2 regions of the Agromyces sp. Leaf222 genome follow, and region 1 is predicted to be linked to the other one. Evidence: predicted binding sites of a transcription regulator. Region 1 holds the regulator's gene; the other holds the start of a gene.
The links. The regulator HspR, encoded in region 1, represses chaperone genes until heat shock. The targets are predictions, from matches to a motif close to AAGTTGAGTCNNNNNGACTCAACTT.
Positions count from the first base shown of each region.

Region 1 (9,244 bases):
CGAAGCCGCTGGGAGGCTTGAGTCATCGGGACTCAAGTTCCGAAGCAGGACTTCGGTTACGGGCCGCTCAGGCCGAATCGACAGCCGAACGGGTGCTCGCGGCATCCGCCAGCGAAACCCAGGCAGAAGGAGAGACACACATGTCACGTGCAGTAGGAATCGACCTCGGAACCACCAACTCGGTCGTCGCCGTGCTCGAGGGCGGCGAGCCCACCGTCATCGCGAACGCCGAGGGCTTCCGCACGACCCCTTCGGTCGTCGCCTTCACGAAGGACGGCGAGGTGCTGGTCGGCGAGACCGCCAAGCGCCAGGCCGTCACCAACGTCGACCGCACCATCGCGTCGGTCAAGCGCCACGTCGGCACCGACTGGAAGACCGACGAGATCGACGGCAAGAAGTACACGCCGCAGGAGATCTCGGCGCGCATCCTGCAGAAGCTGAAGCGCGACGCCGAGCAGTACCTCGGCGACACCGTCACCGACGCCGTCATCACCGTTCCGGCGTACTTCAACGACGCCGAGCGCCAGGCGACGAAGGAGGCCGGCGAGATCGCGGGCCTCAACGTGCTCCGCATCATCAACGAGCCCACCGCCGCGGCCCTCGCGTACGGCCTCGACAAGGGCAAGGAAGACGAGCTCATCCTCGTCTTCGACCTCGGTGGCGGCACGTTCGACGTCTCGCTGCTCGAAGTGGGCAAGGACGACGACTTCTCCACCATCCAGGTGCGTTCGACCGCCGGTGACAACCGCCTCGGCGGCGACGACTGGGACCAGCGCATCGTCGAGTGGCTCATCAAGCGCTTCAAGGAGTCGACCGGCGTCGACGTCTCGAACGACAAGATCGCCAAGCAGCGCCTCAAGGAGGCCGCGGAGCAGGCCAAGAAGGAGCTCTCGTCGAGCATGTCGACGAGCATCCAGCTGCCCTACCTCTCGCTCACCGAGAACGGCCCCGCCAACCTCGACGAGACCCTCACGCGCGCGCAGTTCGAGAACATGACCTCCGACCTGCTCGACCGCACGAAGAAGCCGTTCGAAGACGTCATCCGCGAGGCCGGCATCAAGCTCGCCGACATCGCGCACGTCGTGCTCGTCGGCGGCTCGACCCGCATGCCCGCGGTCGCCGAGCTCGTCAAGAAGGAGACCGGAAAGGACGCGAACAAGGGCGTCAACCCCGATGAGGTCGTCGCCGTCGGCGCCGCGCTGCAGGCCGGCGTGCTGAAGGGCGAGCGCAAGGACGTGCTGCTCATCGACGTCACCCCCCTGAGCCTCGGCATCGAGACCAAGGGCGGCATCATGACCAAGCTCATCGAGCGCAACACGGCCATCCCCACCAAGCGCAGCGAGACCTTCACGACCGCAGACGACAACCAGCCGTCGGTCGCCATCCAGGTCTTCCAGGGCGAGCGCGAGTTCACCCGCGACAACAAGCCGCTCGGCACCTTCGAGCTGACCGGCATCGCTCCGGCCCCGCGCGGCGTGCCGCAGGTCGAGGTCACCTTCGACATCGACGCCAACGGCATCGTGCACGTGTCCGCGAAGGACAAGGGCACCGGCAAGGAGCAGTCGATGACGATCTCGGGCGGCTCGAGCCTCCCGAAGGACGACATCGAGCGCATGGTGCGCGAGGCCGAGGAGCACGCCGCCGAAGACAAGAAGCGCCGCGAGTTCGCCGAGACCCGCAACTCCGCCGAGCAGCTCGCCTACTCGACCGAGAAGCTCATCAAGGACAACGACGACAAGCTCCCCGCCGACGTCAAGTCCGAGGTGCAGGGCGACGTCGACGCGCTGAAGTCGGCCCTCGCGGGCGACGACGACGAGGCCGTGAAGTCGGCCTTCGACAAGCTGTCGCAGTCGCAGGGCAAGCTCGGCGAGGCGATCTACGCGCAGTCGCAGGCAGCGGATGCCGCGTCCGCCGATGAGGCGCAGGCCGGCGCCGAGCCGCAGGCCGAGTCCTCCGACGAAGACGTGGTCGACGCCGAGGTCATCGACGACGAAGACGACAAGAAGTAGGCCCGAGCATGGCTGAAGCGAACGAGAACCCAGAGGTTCCCGAGCCCGACGCCGCCGACGAGGTGACGGATGCCGCGGCATCCGTCACCCCCGAGGAGCTCATCGACGGGGTCGAGGCCGACGAGGCCGAGACCGATGAACGAGTGCTCACGGTCGAGGACATCCTGAACGCGGCGAACGCCGAGGTCGAGGATCCGACCGACGAGCACCTCGCCGACCTCAAGCGGATCACGGCCGAGTACGCCAACTACCGTCGGCGCACCGAGGCCAACCGCGAGCTCGAGAAGGAGCGCGCCATCGGCGCGACCGTCTCGGTGCTGCTGCCCGTGCTCGACGACCTCGACCGTGCCGAGAAGCACGGAGACCTCGAGGGAGAATCGGCGTTCGCGACGATCGCGGCGAAGCTCCGTGCGTCGGTCGAGCGTCTCGGGCTCGCCAAGTTCGGCGAGCCGGGCGACGTCTTCGACCCGCAGAAGCACGAGGCGATCTTCCAGCAGCCCTCGCCCGACGTCGAGGTCGACACGGTCGCCGACGTCGTCGAGACCGGCTACACCCTGGGCGGCACGCAGCTCCGCGCTGCGAAGGTCGTCGTCAAGACGCCCGCGTAACCCCGTTCGCCGGTCGAGGAGCGATCAGCTCCTCGACCGGCGTACCCTTTCCACCAGACTTCGAGAGACGAGGTGTCGATGGCCAGCCAGGACTGGTTCGACAAGGACTTCTACAAGGTGCTCGGCGTCTCGAAAGACGTGAGCGAAGCCGAGCTCAAGAAGACCTATCGCAAGCTCGCGCGCAAGTACCACCCCGATTCGAACGCGGGTGACGCGACGGCCGAGGCGAAATTCAAGGAGATCAGCGAGGCGCACTCGGTGCTCTCCGACCCCGAGCAGCGCAAGGAGTACGACGCCGTACGGGCCATGGGCTCCGGCGCGCGCTTCACCGCGCCCGGTGCCGGCGGCGGCAACGGCGGCTTCGACGACGTCTTCGGCGGCATGTTCGGCGGCGGCGCAGGTGCCGGCCGCGGCGGTCGCCAGCAGTACTCCCAGCAGGGCGGCGACTACGACGACCTGCTCAGCGGCCTCTTCGGCAACGGCCGATTCGGCCAGTCGACCGGCGGATTCCGCGGTGCGGGAGGCCCCACCAAGGGTCGCGACGTCACCGCGACGACCACGCTCGACTTCATCACCGCCACCAAGGGCGACCAGCTCACGCTGCAGACCGGTGAGGGCCGCAGCATCACCGTGCGCATCCCCGCGGGCGTGGCCGACGGCCAGAAGATCCGCCTCGCGGGCAAGGGCCAGCCATCGCCGGATGGAGGCGCTCCCGGCGACCTCGTGCTCACCGTCACCGTGCGCAAGCACCCGGTGTTCGAGCGCGACGGCCTCAACCTGCGCGTGACCGTGCCGGTCACGTTCGCCGAGGCCGCGCTCGGCGCGACGATCCAGGTGCCGACGCTCGGCGGCGATCCGGTCAAGCTGCGGGTCGCACCCGGCACCCCGAGCGGCCGCGTGCTGCGCGTCAAGGGCCGCGGCGTCGAGACGAAGAAGGCCACGGGCGACCTGCTCGCCGTCGTGCAGGTGGTCGTGCCGTCGCATCTGTCGAAGGACGCCCAGCAGAAGCTCGAGGAGTTCGCCGCCGAGCTGCCCGACGAGAACCCCCGCGACGACCTCATCGCGCGCGCCCGAGGCTGAGCCGACCATGAGCATGGACGAGTCCAGCCCGATCTTCGTCATCTCGGTGGCGGCGGAGCTGGCCGGCATGCACCCGCAGACCCTGCGGCAGTACGACCGCATGGGCCTCGTCTCGCCGACCCGCACGGCCGGGCGCTCGCGCCGCTACTCGATGCGCAACGTCGTGCAGCTGCGCGAGATCGCGCAGCTCTCGAGCGAGGGCGTGAGCCTCGAGGGCATCCGTCGCGTGCTCGGCCTCGAAGACGAGGTCACCACGCTGCGCGCCAGGGTGCGCGAGCTCGAGGCGATGCTCGCCGACGAGATGCTGAACCGCCCGGGTCGCCGCGTCTTCGCGGCCGGCACGCAGGGCGACGTCGTCTCCCTGCGTTCGGGCACGCGGGTGCGGCGCGAGACCGCGATGGTCGTCTGGCGACCGCTCGACCGCGGCTGACCGGCGCTCTGCCGAACGGCAGGCCGCGTCAGCGCCCCCAGGCCTCCGCGGGCGCCTCGATGACCTCGTAGGGTCGCGAGCTCCAGTGCGTGCCGTACCCGTAGTGGCTCGACGCCCACGGGGAGGCCCAGATGGCCTGCGCCGTGGCATCCGCCGAATCTCCGCGCTGCAGCGCCGCGTCGACGGCAGGGTACCGACCGGACTTGATGTTCTGCGCAGCGTAGAACGCCGCCTCGACGAGGTCGACGTAGCTGCCGAGACCCGAGCCGCCGCCGGATCCCTGCCCGTTGTTCAGCGGGTTGTTGCGGTTCCACCAATTGTCGGCGCCGTTCTCCTGCCGGGTCCAGCGCATCATGAACGTGATGTTCTCTTCGGTGACGGGCCAGTCGCCGTCGATGAGCACGAGCTTGGCCCAGTCGACGTTGGTGCCGCCGGCGACGAGCGTCTGCGCGCCGGTCGCCGCCGCGTACGACTCCTGCGAGACCTTCTGCGCCTGCACGCCCCCGGCGACTTCGACGGTCTGCGCGGGTTCGACGCTGTCGGTTCCCGCGGCCATCACGGGTGAGAGCGGCGTCGCGGGAACGAGCGAGAGCGTCGCGACGATGCCCATGACGATGAGGGTCGAGAAGGCGGCGAGCGGGCGGATGCCTCGACTGCGCCGAGTGGCGGTTCGCCTGACGCGCAGCCCGGCATTCTGCCGTGCCGCGGTGCGCTCCCCGATCGACTGTGCGTTCCCCATGCGGGCCCGAGAGTAGCAAACGAGTCTGCGATCCGCACTCAGGAAGCCTCCGGCAGGGTCGCTCCGCGTAGCCTTGGCGGGTGAGCCTGCCCTTCGAACTGCTGCGCCGCGAGCCCGACGTCGAGGGCCGGGGGCTCGAGGCGTCCGACGCCGCCGACCGGCTCATCCTCGACGAGGCGGCCGAGGCGATCGCCGCGGCGGGGCCCGGCGAGGTGGTCGTGCTCGACGACGCCTACGGCGCGCTGGCGCTGGGCGCGGTGGCGCTCGGCGCGACGGGTGTCCGCGTGCATCAGGACCTGGTCACGGGCGAACGCGCGCTCGCCCGCAACGCCGCCCGTCTCGGCTTCGACGGCGAGCGGATGCCGCGGTCCCTCCCGCTCTCGTCCGACCTTGCCGCGGGCGCGCGGGTCGTGCTCATGCGGCTGCCGCGCTCGCTCGATCGGCTCGACGAGCTCGCGGGCATCGTGGCCGGGCACGCGGCATCCGAGGTTCGGATCTTCGCCGGAGGGCGCCTGAAGCACATGGCCCTCGCGATGAACGAGGTGCTCGCCGCCTGGTTCGACCGGGTCGACGTGTCGCATGCGCGCCAGAAGTCCCGCGTGCTGCTCGCGAGCGGGCCGCGCGAACCGCGCGGACTGCGGCAGCCGCCCGCGCCGGCCTGGCCTCGCGTGCAGCACGACCCGGCGCTCGACCTCGACGTCGCGGCGCACGGCGGCGTGTTCGCGGGCAGCTCGGTCGACATCGGCACGCGCCTGCTGCTCGCCTCCCTCGACCACGCGGTTCCGGATGCCGCGTCCGCCGTCGACCTCGCGTGCGGCACCGGCGTGGTCGCCGCCTGGCTCGCGCGCGCCAGGCCGGGGCTCGCGGTGACGGCGACCGATCGCTCGGCGTCGGCCGCGGCATCCGCTCGCGCGACCGCCGAGGCGAACGGCGTGGCCGACCGCGTGACCGTGGCGCAGGCCGACGGGCTCGAGCTGCTGCCCGAGGCGAGCGAACGGCTCGTGGTGCTGAACCCGCCGTTCCACTCGGATGCCGCACTGCACACCGGCATCGCCGAGCACCTGTTCGCCGACGCCGCCCGCGTGCTCGCGCCGGGCGGCGAACTCTGGTGCGTGTGGAACTCGCACCTGCGCTACCGCCCCGCCCTCGAACGCCTCGTCGGACCGACGCGGCAGATCGCCCGCGACCCGAAGTTCACCGTTACGGCGTCGCGCCGCTCCGGGTGACCGCCGCGTCCGATGGCGGACTGGCGGGCGTGGAGCCCGTGGGGTAGACACGACCCATGTCGCGGACGAGTGATTGGCTGGACGGATACCTGCACGCGTGGCGCACGAAGGCGCCCGACGACGTTCGGGCGATCTTCACCGACGACGCCGAGTACTGGTTCCGCCCCGACGACCCCGATCCGGTGGGCGGCATCGACGCGATCGTCGAGATGTGGGGCGAGGACGAAGCGGCCGGACCCGTGGCGGACCTCGAGGTCCTGATCGAGAACGAGCGGCTCGGAATCATCAAGGGGCACGTCGACTACCCGGGTCACGCGTTCTACTGGAACCTGTGGGAGGTGCATCTCGCACCCGACGGGCGTGCCGAGCGTTTCGTGGAGTGGTTCATGACGCCACGCGCGACGCCCGAGCCAGATGGCGGGGGCGTGGGCGCGGGCGACTGAGGTCGTCATCCGGGTTTCGGCGAAGGCGCGCTCGTGTCAGTCTTGACGGGTGACCTCCACGCTCGAAGAACTCGACCTCGACACCATCACGCGTGTCGCGGCCGACGTGCCGTGGCAGACCGTCGTGTGGGACGATCCGGTCAACCTCATGACCTACGTGAGCTTCGTGTTCCGCACCTACTTCGGGTTCCCGCGCGCCGAGGCCGAGCGCCTCATGCTGTGCGTGCACACCGAGGGGCGGGCGATCGTTGCGACCGGCAACCGGGAGGCGATGGAGCGCCACGTCGAGGCGATGCACGGATACGGCCTGCAGGCCACCGTGTCGAGGGCCGAGTCGTGATCGTCGCGGGCCGCAGCGACGGCGAGGGCGTCCGTCTCGTGCTCGAGACCGAAGAGGCGATGCTGCTGTCCGAGCTCGCCGACCAGGTCGACTCGGTGCTGCTGCTCGGCGAGGTCGACGATCCGGCGCTCGGTCGCCTGCTGCCGAGCGCCTACCCCGAAGACCACGCCGCCTCGCAGGAGTTCGAGCGGTACACGCGCGACAGCCTCGTCGACGGCAAGCGCCAGGCCGCGCAGCGCGTGCGCGACGCGACGGCGTCCCACGAGGGCGAGCGCGTCGTGCAGATCGAGCTCGACGAGTCCGAGGCGTGGGGGTGGCTCACGTTCCTCACCGACCTGCGGCTGATCCTCGCCGAGCGGGTCGGCGTCATCGAAGAGGGCGACACCGAGTCCGACGAGACGCGCGACGACTACCTGCGCGCCGCCTACGAGTGGGCGGGCTTCGTGCAGGGGTCCATGCTCGAGGTGCTCGACCCGATCTCGTCCTGACCGACGATCGGATGCCGCATCCGATCGCCGAGCCTGTGGACTGCGTGCGCTCGGCGGTGCCATGCTGATCCCGAATCGCCGCGTCGCCCGTTGGAGCGCGTGGCCCGAGGGGTGGGAGCAGACGTGACGCGAACCGTGGCGGTAGAGGATTCGGCATCGATCAGACGGGTCGTGCGCAACCCGTCGGCCAACGTCTCCTCGCTCGAGTCCGCGGCGCTCATCATCGGGGCCGCCTTCTTCGTGGTCGGCGGGCTCGTCGGACTCTTCGCGTTCTGGGGCGAGGCGCTCCCGATCGCGGGTCGTGGCTCGCTGGGCGCGTTCGCGGGCGTCGGCGGCGCGATCGCCGCGTTCCTCGCGTTCGTGCTCGGGCGCTACCTGGCCGATCGCACGCCCAACCCGGCGCTTCGCCGCGAGATCGGCCAGGGGCTGTCGGTGCCGGGGGCGCGGCTGCACTGGTTCGACATCGCCGCCCTCGCGATCGCGCACGCGGTCATCGCGCTGCTCGGCTGGCTCGCGATCTCGACCGTGCTCGAGCTGAGCTTCCGCGATGCCGTGGTCTTCCCGCTGCCGGCCGCCGCGCTCGGGGGCGTGGCGCTCGCGCTCACGGCGTACGTCAGCTTCCTCTCGGCCGCGCGGATGACGCCGATGCTGCTGTCGCTCGTGCTCGCGGTGTTCCTCGTGGTCGGCGCGTTCGCGAGCATGCTCTCGGCGAGCGACCCGCACTGGTGGGAGGAGAACCTCTCCGCGCTCGGCATGACCGACGACGTGTCGGCGAAGGCCTTCAACCTCACGCTCATCATCGCGGGGGCGATCGTCACGATCGTCGCCAGGTACGCGACGGCGACGCTCCCCACGTCGACCCCGCCCGATCGGCGCGGCCGGGACCTCGTGCGCCTCGGGCTGATCCTGATCGGCATCTTCCTGGCCTGTGTCGGCATCTTCCCGGTCGACGAGTTCTTCGCGATCCACAACACGGTGGCGACGGGCATGGCGGTCTGCTTCGCGGTGATCGTGATCGGGCTGCCGAAGTTCATCCGCACGGTGCCCAAGGTGTTCGTCGTGCTCGGCTACGTGTACGTCGCCGTCATCGTCGTGGTCGCCGTGTTCTTCGCGACCGGGTACTACAACCTCACCGCGGTCGAGCTCGTCGCGGGATGCCTGATCTTCAGCTGGATCATCGTGTTCCTTCGCACGGCGGGCGCCTCCGGCGATCCCGAGGCGGGTGCCGGACTGCAGGCGCAGCCGGCGGTCGTGACGCCGGGCGAGTAGCCCAGCGTCTCGAGACCCGGGGGCACGACGAGAGGGCCGGATGCGATGCATCCGGCCCTCTCGGTTCGTGCGGTTCGACGCGCAGGTCAGCTCTTGGCGAGCGCCTTCGTCTTCAGGTGCGCGAACTCCTCGGCGGTGATGGCGCCCGAGTCGAGCAGCCCCTTCGCCTTGGCGATCTCGTCTGCCGCGCTCGGCGCGGAGCCGGCCGTCTGACGGATGTAGTCGTCGGTCGCCGCCTGCACCTGGCGCGCCTCACGCTGCGAGCGCTCGGCCATGCCGCGACCGCGGGCGATCAGGTAGACCAGTGCCGTCAGGAACGGCACGAAGATGAGGAAGATGATCCAGACGGCCTTCCACCACCCGCTCAGCTTCTGGTCGCGGAAGAGGTCCCCGATGATCGAGAAGAGGATCATCAGGTAGGCGACGAAGACGAAGATCCACAGGAACCACCAGATGATGTCCCAGAAGTTTGACCAGAAATCCATGTACTTTGTTCCGTTCTCGAGTTTTCTGCGCCCCCCAGGGATCGAGCGCCTGAGCCGAATGTAGCGTCGTTCCGACGACGTCGTCCAGAGAACGCGCTGGAGTGCGACGGTTCCGTTCGGGGCGATC
Region 1 is NZ_LMKQ01000001.1:23,299-32,542, reverse strand. It holds gene dnaK (molecular chaperone DnaK) at 141-2,009, shown strand; gene ASE68_RS00170 (nucleotide exchange factor GrpE) at 2,018-2,617, shown strand; gene ASE68_RS00165 (DnaJ C-terminal domain-containing protein) at 2,696-3,697, shown strand; gene ASE68_RS00160 (heat shock protein transcriptional repressor HspR) at 3,711-4,127, shown strand; gene ASE68_RS00155 (hypothetical protein) at 4,156-4,866, opposite strand; gene ASE68_RS00150 (class I SAM-dependent methyltransferase) at 4,947-6,092, shown strand; gene ASE68_RS00145 (nuclear transport factor 2 family protein) at 6,149-6,535, shown strand; gene clpS (ATP-dependent Clp protease adapter ClpS) at 6,585-6,875, shown strand; gene ASE68_RS00135 (DUF2017 family protein) at 6,872-7,363, shown strand; gene ASE68_RS00130 (DUF998 domain-containing protein) at 7,487-8,632, shown strand; gene ASE68_RS00125 (SHOCT domain-containing protein) at 8,719-9,117, opposite strand.

Region 2 (9,244 bases), 980 kb from region 1:
GCCGAGGGCCTGGCCGACACCCCGCGGGTCATCACCGCGATCGACGGCGCAGCGCTCGACGGCGGCACGCTCGACCTCGTCGTGCCGACCTACGACCGCTATGCCGGTTACCAGCTCGTCATCACGCCGTCGCAGCATCGGGATGTCGCCGCGGCCCAGGCCGCGCAGCCGTGGACCGCGTCGATCGAGGCCGAGGCGATGCAGCTCACCGCCGCGCAGGCCTACGCGCAGGACCCGAAGGCCGGCGGCGGCTGGAAGTTCCTCGCGTCGGGCGGCCGCGACGTCGGCTCGTTCAACCGTGCGACCTCGAAGGCCGACTGGACCGTGGAGGTGCCGCACGACGGCACCTACCGGCTGCAGGTCATCGGCGGTGCGCCGGGCGTGCCCGGTCGCCATGCCCTCTTCGTCGACGGCGCGGCATCCGGCACGATCCAATACACCGCCGACCTCGCTCTGAACGCGACGAGCCGCTGGCAGTACCGCGGCAGCGCCGAGCTGCTGGTCGACCTGACGGCCGGAACGCACACGCTGTCGATCCGCGCGAGCGCCGACGGCACCACACGGCTGCCGAACTCCGACATCACGCTCGACAAGGTGTCGCTCACCTCGGTCGGCGAGGGCGAGCCCACCTCGTATCCGGCGTCGGGCTTCCGCCTGGCGGGCGATGCCGCGCTCGAATGGAGCGGCGCCCACCCCGGTGCGGCGAGCCTCGTCGGTGAAGGGCGAGCCGATGTCTACGCGAGCGCCTTCGAGACGGGGTACTACGACCTCGTGGTCGACTGGGCGACGACGGATGCCGCTGAGCTGACGATCGACGTCAACGGGCAGTCCACGCCGGCGATCGCCGCCGACGGGGTCGGCTCGTGGCGCTCGACGACCCGGGTGCACCTGGTCGAGGGCATCAACGAGCTCGAGCTGCGCTCACCGTTGGGTGCCGCGGTCTCGAACCTCACGACGGTGCGGGCGCGGGAGGCCGACGCGGCAGCCGTCTCGATCGAGGCCGAGAGCGCCCAGCTGGTCGGCGGCGCAGCGGCCGCGACGCTCGCCGACACCACCGGCACGAACGCCTCGGGCCGCGCCTTCGCGGGCAACGTCGGCAACGGCACCGGCACCGGCACCGGTGCGATCGTGATCGACCGTGCCGCAGGCTTCGACACGGCCGGCGCGTACGACCTGACCGTGCACTATGCGAACGCCGAGACATCCGGCGATCACGCGTACAACCCGCAGGTGGTGGATCGTCGCCTCGACGTGAGCGAGGGAGGCGAGCACGTCGGCGACGCGTACTTCCGGTACACGTACTCGTGGAACAGCTTCTGGCAGCGCACGATCCCGGTGACGCTCGCGACCGGCGACCGGCCGCTGCGCTTCGGCAACACCACGGGTTGGGCGCCGAACGTCGACCGCATCGTCATCGCCCCGCGAACGCTCGGCGAGCCGACCACCGTCGCGGCCGCAGCGACGATCGACGTCTCGGTCTCGACGGCGTGGCGGTGCGTCGCGCGCAAGGCCGTGCTGGCCGTCACGGTTCGCAATGACGACGAGGTGCAGGTGGAGGCGCAACTCACGAGCGACTTCGGCACGGCGACCTTCGGCACGATCCCTATGGACAAGGCCTCGTCACGAGCGATCACCACCCGACTCGCGACGGTTGGCTCCGGAGTCGTCGGCGTGCATCTGACGGCGGAGATCGACGGCGAGCAGGTGACGCGCGACCTCGAGATCGACTACCCGGGCACGACCTGTTCGTAGCGACCCGCTTCGAACGCCACCGAACGCCCGGCCTCCACAAGGAAGCCGGGCGTTCGCGTTCGCTCGTGCGAGCCTGCGCCCTCGTGCAGGACTACAGGCTCGTGATGACCACTCGCGTGATGCTCGAGTCCTTGAGCGCCTCAGCCGCTCAGAACGCTGCGCCCGCGTCGAGCGCCGCTTCGGCGGCCGCGCTCGCCGGCCCGATCCACGCCTCGCCGTGTCCGGGCAGCACGACCCTGGCGGTCGACCAGCCGATGGCACCGACGGTCGCCCTCGCCCGCTCGGCGTCGCGATGGAACATCGACGCCAGCAGTTGCGGCCCCTGCAGCGGCGAGGTGCGGTGCCGGGTGACGAGCGCGTCGCCGACGGCGAGCACGCCCTCGTCGTCGAACTCGAACACCGCGTGCCCGCTGGTGTGCCCGTCGATGAGTCGCATGCGCGGATGCCCCGGCACGTCGACGAGCTCGCCGCGCATCGGCGGCGCCGTCACGCTCGGCACTCCGAGGCCGGCGCGGCCGTCGAGGAGCGGCACGATCGCGCTCGCCCACGCCGCGACGCCCGGCCGCCACGCGTTGCGCAGCACCCGCGCGGTGCTCGCCTGCTCCAAGATGTCGCGGCGCACGTTCGCGAGCTCGAGCGGGTGGGCGTGCACGGGCGTGCCGAACTCCTCTGCGAGCCACGCGGCCCCGCCGAGGTGATCGGCGTGGCCATGGGTGATGAGCACCGCCGCGACATCCGCCGGCCCGACGCCGATCGCGTCGAGGGATGCCTCGAGCAGCACCCGCTGGCCCGCATAACCGGAGTCGACGAGCGTGACGCCGTCGGCGCCCGCGTAGATCACCCAGTTCACGTGCTCGGTGTGCGCGAAGTGGATGCGCTCGGTCATGCGGTGAACGCGCACGCCGTCGCGAACCCCGCTGCCGCCAGCCGTGCCGACCATGCGTCCTCCCCCGGGCCCACAGTACGCCCGGCCGAGTTTCCGGCGGCCGAGGCTGGTCGTCAGCCGCCCACGCAGTTCGGGTCGCCCGGGCTCATGCAGGAGTTGCCGCCGCCGGGGTCACTGGGCGCGGACGGCTCGGTCGGAGCGGGCGGCGGCTCGGGGGCGAACCGGTCGGTCGGCACCGGCACGGTGAAGGTGATGATCAGGCCGAGACATCCGACGATGCACGAGGCGATGATGAGCCCTCGGCGACGACTGACCGCGGCGAACACGATGGCGCCGACCAACGCGCCGAGCGTGACCGCGGCCGTGACGACGTAGAGGTTCTCCTGATCGGGCGTCGGCGTCGGTCGGCTGCCCCAGATGGCGAGGTTGGCCGCGATCCACTGCCAGACGAGCAGCAGCGTGAGCAGTCCGCCGAGGGCGAGCAGCACACCCGCGATCCGCGAAGACGTGCGCCGTTCCCCGCCGAGGGCGGCCGCGGTGAACGCGATGCCGAGCGCCACCACGAGGGTGAGGATCCCGGCGTCAATCCAGGCGACGGGGTTGCCGAACAGCGCGCCGAGGCCGGCGGTCCCGAGACTCGGAATCCCCCGCACGGCGTTCACGACCACGACCGCGACGGGCGCGGCGAGCACGACCAGCGCCCATCGCCCCGGGCGGCCCATCGCCCGCAACCCGAACTGCACGGCCGCGGCGAGCGCGATCCACACGAGCACGTTCGGGTCGAACACCATGGCGACGAGTGGCATGAACGCGTCGAACGAGCCGAGCCCGTACGACGACGCCACCATCAGCAGCAGGCCCAACAGGCGAAGCACGATGACGGATGCCACGAGCACGACCGTCTCGACGACCCGCGCTCGCAGGTCGAACGTCGGCCGGTCGGTGGCGGCCTCGGCGCTCTCGCCGGGGTCGTCGCGGGCGTCGGAACGAGTTCCGCTCATCGGGCCAGCCTTCGCCGTCAGCAGCGCGCCCGCCTCAGTGGTGACCCGGAACGTCGTCGCGGCGCCGGGTCTCGATGCGGTGCCGCGGCGGTACGCCGAGCGGCGGATGCCGGCGGACGGTGGATCCTTCGAGAAGGCCACGCCGCCCCGCGCGGATGATTGTGCCCGACCGCGAGTCCCGCCATCCTGAGACCATGACTGATCCCTATGAGTTCCTGGCCTGGGTGAACATCGATGTCGTGGCCGCCGAACGCGCAATGCTCGACGGCGACGACGGTCCGCGCCGGGCCATCTGGTCGACGCAGGAGCCGGTCAGCGCACTCGGGGCGTGGCGTACCGCGGTCGGGCGCACGCAGCTGGTCGAGGAGTTCGAGGTGCTCGCCTCGACGTTCTCGTCGTGCCTCGCGTACGAGTTCGACCTGCTCTCGTACGACGTGACCGACGACTTCGCGTACACCACCGGCTACGAGCGCATCGAGACCTCGGTCGATGGGGTGCCGCGCAGCTTCACCCTGCGGTCGACCCAGGTGTACCGTCACGAGGCCGACGGCTGGAAGATCGTGCACCGCCACGCCGACATCCTCTCGTGACGGCGAGCTGAACGCGGGCCCGCCCGCTGGGCTCATCCTGGCCAGGCCCGGGCGCCGCCCGTCGCGGAAACGCAGGAATCCCGCCCGTGCGGACACTCCGCCGGTCGAGTAGCGAAGCGTATCGAGACCCGGGGGGATGGCCTCGATACGCTGCGCTACTCGACCGACGGGGCGGCTAGGCCGCCAGCGGCACCGTCACCGTCGCCCGGGGCACAGGCACGATCACGAACTCGCCGTCTGCGGCATCCACCCGCACGCCCTCGCCGTCGCCGAGCGCGCCCGAGACGAAGAGGTCCGCGATGCGGTCGTCGACCTCGCGCTGGATCACGCGACGCAGGGGTCGGGCGCCGTACTCGGGCTCGTAGCCGCGTTCTGCAAGCAGTGCGACCGCGGCATCCGTCACCTCGAACTCGACCTCGCGGGCCGCGAGGCGAGCGGAGGTGGCACCGAGCATGAGGCGCACGATCTGCGACAGCTCGTCAGCGCCGAGCTTCTGGAACAGCACGATCTCGTCGATGCGGTTCAGGAACTCGGGGCGCATGGCCTCGCGCACCTTGCCCATGACGCGGTTGCGCACGTCAGCGGCGGAGCTGAAGCCCGAGCCATCCGTCGACGCGACGAACCCGAGCGCACCCGAGCGCGACGCGAGGAACTCCGAACCGAGGTTCGAGGTCATCACGATCACCGTGTTGCGGAAGTCGACCGTGCGGCCCTGGCCGTCGGTCAGGCGTCCGTCGTCGAGCACCTGCAGCAGCAGGTTGAACACGTCGGGGTGCGCCTTCTCGATCTCGTCGAAGAGCACGATCGAGTACGGGTTGCGCCGCACGCGCTCGGTGAGCTGCCCGGCCTCGTCGTAGCCGACGTATCCGGGAGGGGCGCCGACGAGGCGCGACACCGTGTGCCGCTCGCCGAACTCGCTCATGTCGAAGCGGATGATCGCACCCTCATCGTCGAACAGGCGGTCTGCCAGCGCACGCGCCAGCTCCGTCTTGCCGACGCCCGTCGGGCCGAGGAACAGGAACGACCCGACCGGTCGACGCGCGTCGCCCATGCCGGTGCGGCTGCGGCGCACGGCCTTCGCGACCGCGGTGACCGCGTCGTCCTGGCCGATGACGCGCGCGTGCAGCTCGCCCTCGAGGTCGCCGAGGCGCTCGCGCTCGGTCTCGGTGAGGCGGTTCACCGGAATGCCGGTGGCCCGCGAGATCACCGCGGCGATCTCGGGCTCGTCGATGGTCGTCGCCGGTTGAGTAGCGAGCGACGAAGGAGCACGCGTATCGAAACCCTCGCTGGCGCTGGTCTCGATACGCTCCTGCGTCGCTACTCGACCGGCGGACGTCGCCCGATCGAGTCGCTCCTGCACCTTCGAGATCTCGTCGCGGATGCGCGAGGCCTCCTCGTAGTGCTCGGCGCTCACGGCGGCGTTCTTGTCGGCCTCGAGGTCGGCGAGCCGCGCGATGAGCGCGGAGACATCCGTCTTCATGCCGAGCTTGAGGCGCAGGCGCGCCCCGGCCTGGTCGATGAGGTCGATGGCCTTGTCGGGCAGCACGCGGTCGGTGAGGTACCTGGCCGAGAGCTCGACGGAGGCCCGCAGCGCGGCATCCGTGTACTCGACGCCGTGGTGCTCCTCGTATGCCGAGCGCAGGCCCCGCAATATGAGCACCGCGTCCTCGATCGAGGGCTCGCCGACGCGAACCGGCTGGAACCGGCGCTCGAGGGCGGGGTCCTTCTCGATGGTGCGGTACTCCTTGAGCGTGGTCGCGCCCACGAGGTGCAGGTCGCCGCGCGCGAGGCGGGGCTTCAGGATGTTGCCGGCGTCGGTGCCGCCGTCGCCGGAGCCGCCCGCACCGACGACCGTGTGGATCTCATCGATGAAGATGATGAGCTCGCCCTTGTGCGCGGCGATCTCCTCCATGGTCTTGGTGAGGCGCTCCTCGAAGTCGCCGCGGTAGCGGGTGCCGGCGAGCATGCCGGGCAGGTCGAGCGAGATGACGCGCTTCTCGAGCAGGGCCTCGGGCACCGACTCCTCGACGATCGCGCGCGCCAGGCCCTCGACGATCGCCGTCTTGCCGACGCCGGCCTCGCCGATCAGCACGGGGTTGTTCTTCGTGCGGCGGCTGAGGATCTCGATGGTCTGCTCGATCTCGTCCACGCGTCCGATCACGGGGTCGAGCTCGCCGTTCTCGGCGAGGGCGGTGAGGTCGGTGCCGAACTTGTCGAGCATCGGGGTCGCGGATGCCTCGGAGCCGGCGCCGTTCGCACCGTACTGCTCGGCGTCGTCACCGTCGAACCCGGCCTCGACGGTCTCGCGCATGCCCTGCGTGAGCGCCTCGGCGGTGACGCCGGCGCGCGCCAGCACCTGGCCGGCGGGGGCGTCCTGCCCCAGCACGAGCGCGAAGAAGAGGTGCTCGGGGTCGATGTAGGTCGAGCCGGCCGAGCGCGCCACCTGGTAGCTGTGGAACAGCGCGCGGGAAGCGCTCGGGGTGATCGTGGCCGCGTTGATATCGGCGACATCGGATGCCGCGGGCAGGCGCGCCTCGGTCGCGGTGATGAGCCGCTCGGGGGCGACGCCGATGCGGGCGACGGCCTGCTTCACGCTGTCGTCCTCGACGATCACGCGCAGGATGTGCAGGGCGTCGAGCTCGGTCTGGCCGCGCTCGAGCGCGAAGCGTCCTGCCTTCTGCAGGATGCCTTGCGTGCGGGCGGTCAGGAACCGGCTGAGGTCGATCGACCGAGCCTGGCGAGCCTGCTCACCCGCGAGATACCGGCTCAGAAACTCGTCGAACGAGCTCGCACCGGCTTCGGGGTTGAAGTCTTCGGGCACCAATCCTCCTGGAACTTGAGTGGCGTACGCTCAAGTTCAACGCGGCGGGGGCTGGTGTATTCCCGGCGCGTTGCGTCCTCACTTCATGCGAATCCAGGATGCGGCGTGTCATCGACTGCTAGCGCATTCCATCGATAGTGTCGCAGCCACCGACCGGAGCCAACGCATGCACGCGTTGCTGTCGAGAAAGCCACATCGCTGTCGCCGCGCAAGGCGAATCGCAGACGCACTGGAGGAGCAAGTATGGATATCGTTCGCATCGACCTCGACGACGGCACTCACGTGCTTATGCCAGTAAGCACCACCGACCCCGAGCAGGAGGTGGGATTTGAAGAGGCACGCATCAAAATTGGCCAACTACTAGCCGGGGTCAAGCCGTTCGCGGAAAAGTTGCGAGAAGAACTTGAGGACGTTGTACCGGACAAGACGACCGTTACTTTCACCGTTGGAGTTGGGTGGGAATCTGGCGCGTTTGTGAGCCTGATCGGCGGTCCGACTGCAGATTTTGGCGTGCAAGTCAGCGTCGAGTGGGCTTCGAAGGCCGAGTAGTGGATCGACTCATCGAATTAATTGATCGATGCGTTGTTCCTGTTCGCGGCTTGAAGCTTGGCACTGGGTGGTTTGTTGGCCCCGACCTTGTTGCTACGAGTAGACATATCGTCGACGGTCGTCCGATTGTCACGATCGATGGCGCTCGTATTCCGGCAGACTCAGTGATCCAAGTTGACGACACCGACGTTGTCTTACTGCGGATGCCAGTCCGACGCTCGAACTGGATGCTCCTTGCGGAGGAGTGGGCGTTCGACGAGCGGTGCCTAGTACGAGCTGCCACAGCGGACTCATTCGATAGCGCGATGGTTACTATCGAAGGTACCCGCGGCACCAGCTTCGACTACCAACTCAAGGTTGGAAGCGGCCAGATAATTCCAGGTTTCAGTGGGGCTCCGGTGGTCTCATTGGCGAGCGGGCGAGTCATTGGCCAGGTTCACAAGACGCGTGACAAAGACAATGCGTTGGGCGGCTACCTTGTGCCGTCAGCAACCATTGCAGCTTTCCTGAACGGGTTGCAGAGCAACGAAGAGACTGCAACAGTTGCTGGCCAATGGCGCGCCGCCGTTGGTGGTAATCCGATTGAGCACATCACCCCACCGCCGCCGCCCCCGTTCGGAACGCTGCATGGCCGTGTCACGGAGGTTGCTGACCTTCAAAGCAGGACCTCACTCGGATCCGTTCGCGTTCTGGCCGGCCCGCCGTCCTCGGGAAAGACTGCCCTCATCGCAGCGTGGATGTCCTCAGAGTCGGTCGATCTCAAGGGCAACATTTACAGCAGGTACGCCTACGTCAATCTCACTGGATTCATCCTCGGGCGCAGCCCAGTACTGCGAGCGCTAGCAGAGCACCTCGAAGTTCTCACAGATACGGACGATCGGCGGGCGTTAGAGATAGACGATCAAGCCGCTGCCTATGTGCAATTGGGTATTCGGCGCAAGCTCGGGGCTGCACCAGTCGGCCTAGCGCTCGACGCGGGGGAGGGTCTCTTCCAAACGGCCAGCGGACAAAAATCGTTGTTGGAAGTTCTACAGGCCGGGGTACTGGGATGGGCGGCTGTTGTCGTGGTGGCCTGGGCCCCCGCGCCCGAGCTTCCTCTCGGCCTCCGAACTAGACCACCGATCTCGATCGGCTCATTGGGTAAGTCGGATGCCGCAAACCTCCTAGCAGCGGAGACAGGTCTCGGCGTCGCGGTTGCACAGGATGCAATCGAACTAATTGATGAGCCCCACCGGCTGCCGGGCGTAATCGTCTCAGCCGGCGGACGTATTGACCTCGATGGCGATGCATTCAAGATTGCCGAAGAGCTGACCAACATAGCGGTGCGCCAATTTCTTACCGGCATTGACCGAATCACGGCGCATGTACCCGACGGGGAGCGGCTCTGGCCCCGTTGGTTAGTTCAGTCGATCTCGCAGGGCACCAATGCCGATCCTCACGACCAAGCTCCGCTCGCGCATGCGCTGGGGTGGAACGACGCGTCCGGCGAGATTCGTCCGGAAGTCAGACTTGCGGGGTTCCGTCTGCTTGCCGACGCGGCGATTCTCGGCCATATTGACCACGAGTTGATTGAAGAAGTTCTGGACCTACTTCTGGACGCAGCCCCGAGGCAAATCCTTGAACTCCTGCTCTGCTCCAACTTGGC
Region 2 is NZ_LMKQ01000001.1:1,004,328-1,013,571, reverse strand. It holds gene ASE68_RS04405 (hypothetical protein) at 1-1,752, shown strand, start outside; gene ASE68_RS04400 (MBL fold metallo-hydrolase) at 1,901-2,692, opposite strand; gene ASE68_RS04395 (hypothetical protein) at 2,752-3,639, opposite strand; gene ASE68_RS04390 (DUF4440 domain-containing protein) at 3,834-4,229, shown strand; gene ASE68_RS04385 (ATP-dependent Clp protease ATP-binding subunit) at 4,405-7,050, opposite strand; gene ASE68_RS04380 (CU044_2847 family protein) at 7,294-7,599, shown strand; gene ASE68_RS04375 (trypsin-like peptidase domain-containing protein) at 7,506-9,244, shown strand, end outside.
Region 2: the regulator HspR is predicted to act here: its motif matches at 7,063-7,087, upstream of ASE68_RS04385 (ATP-dependent Clp protease ATP-binding subunit).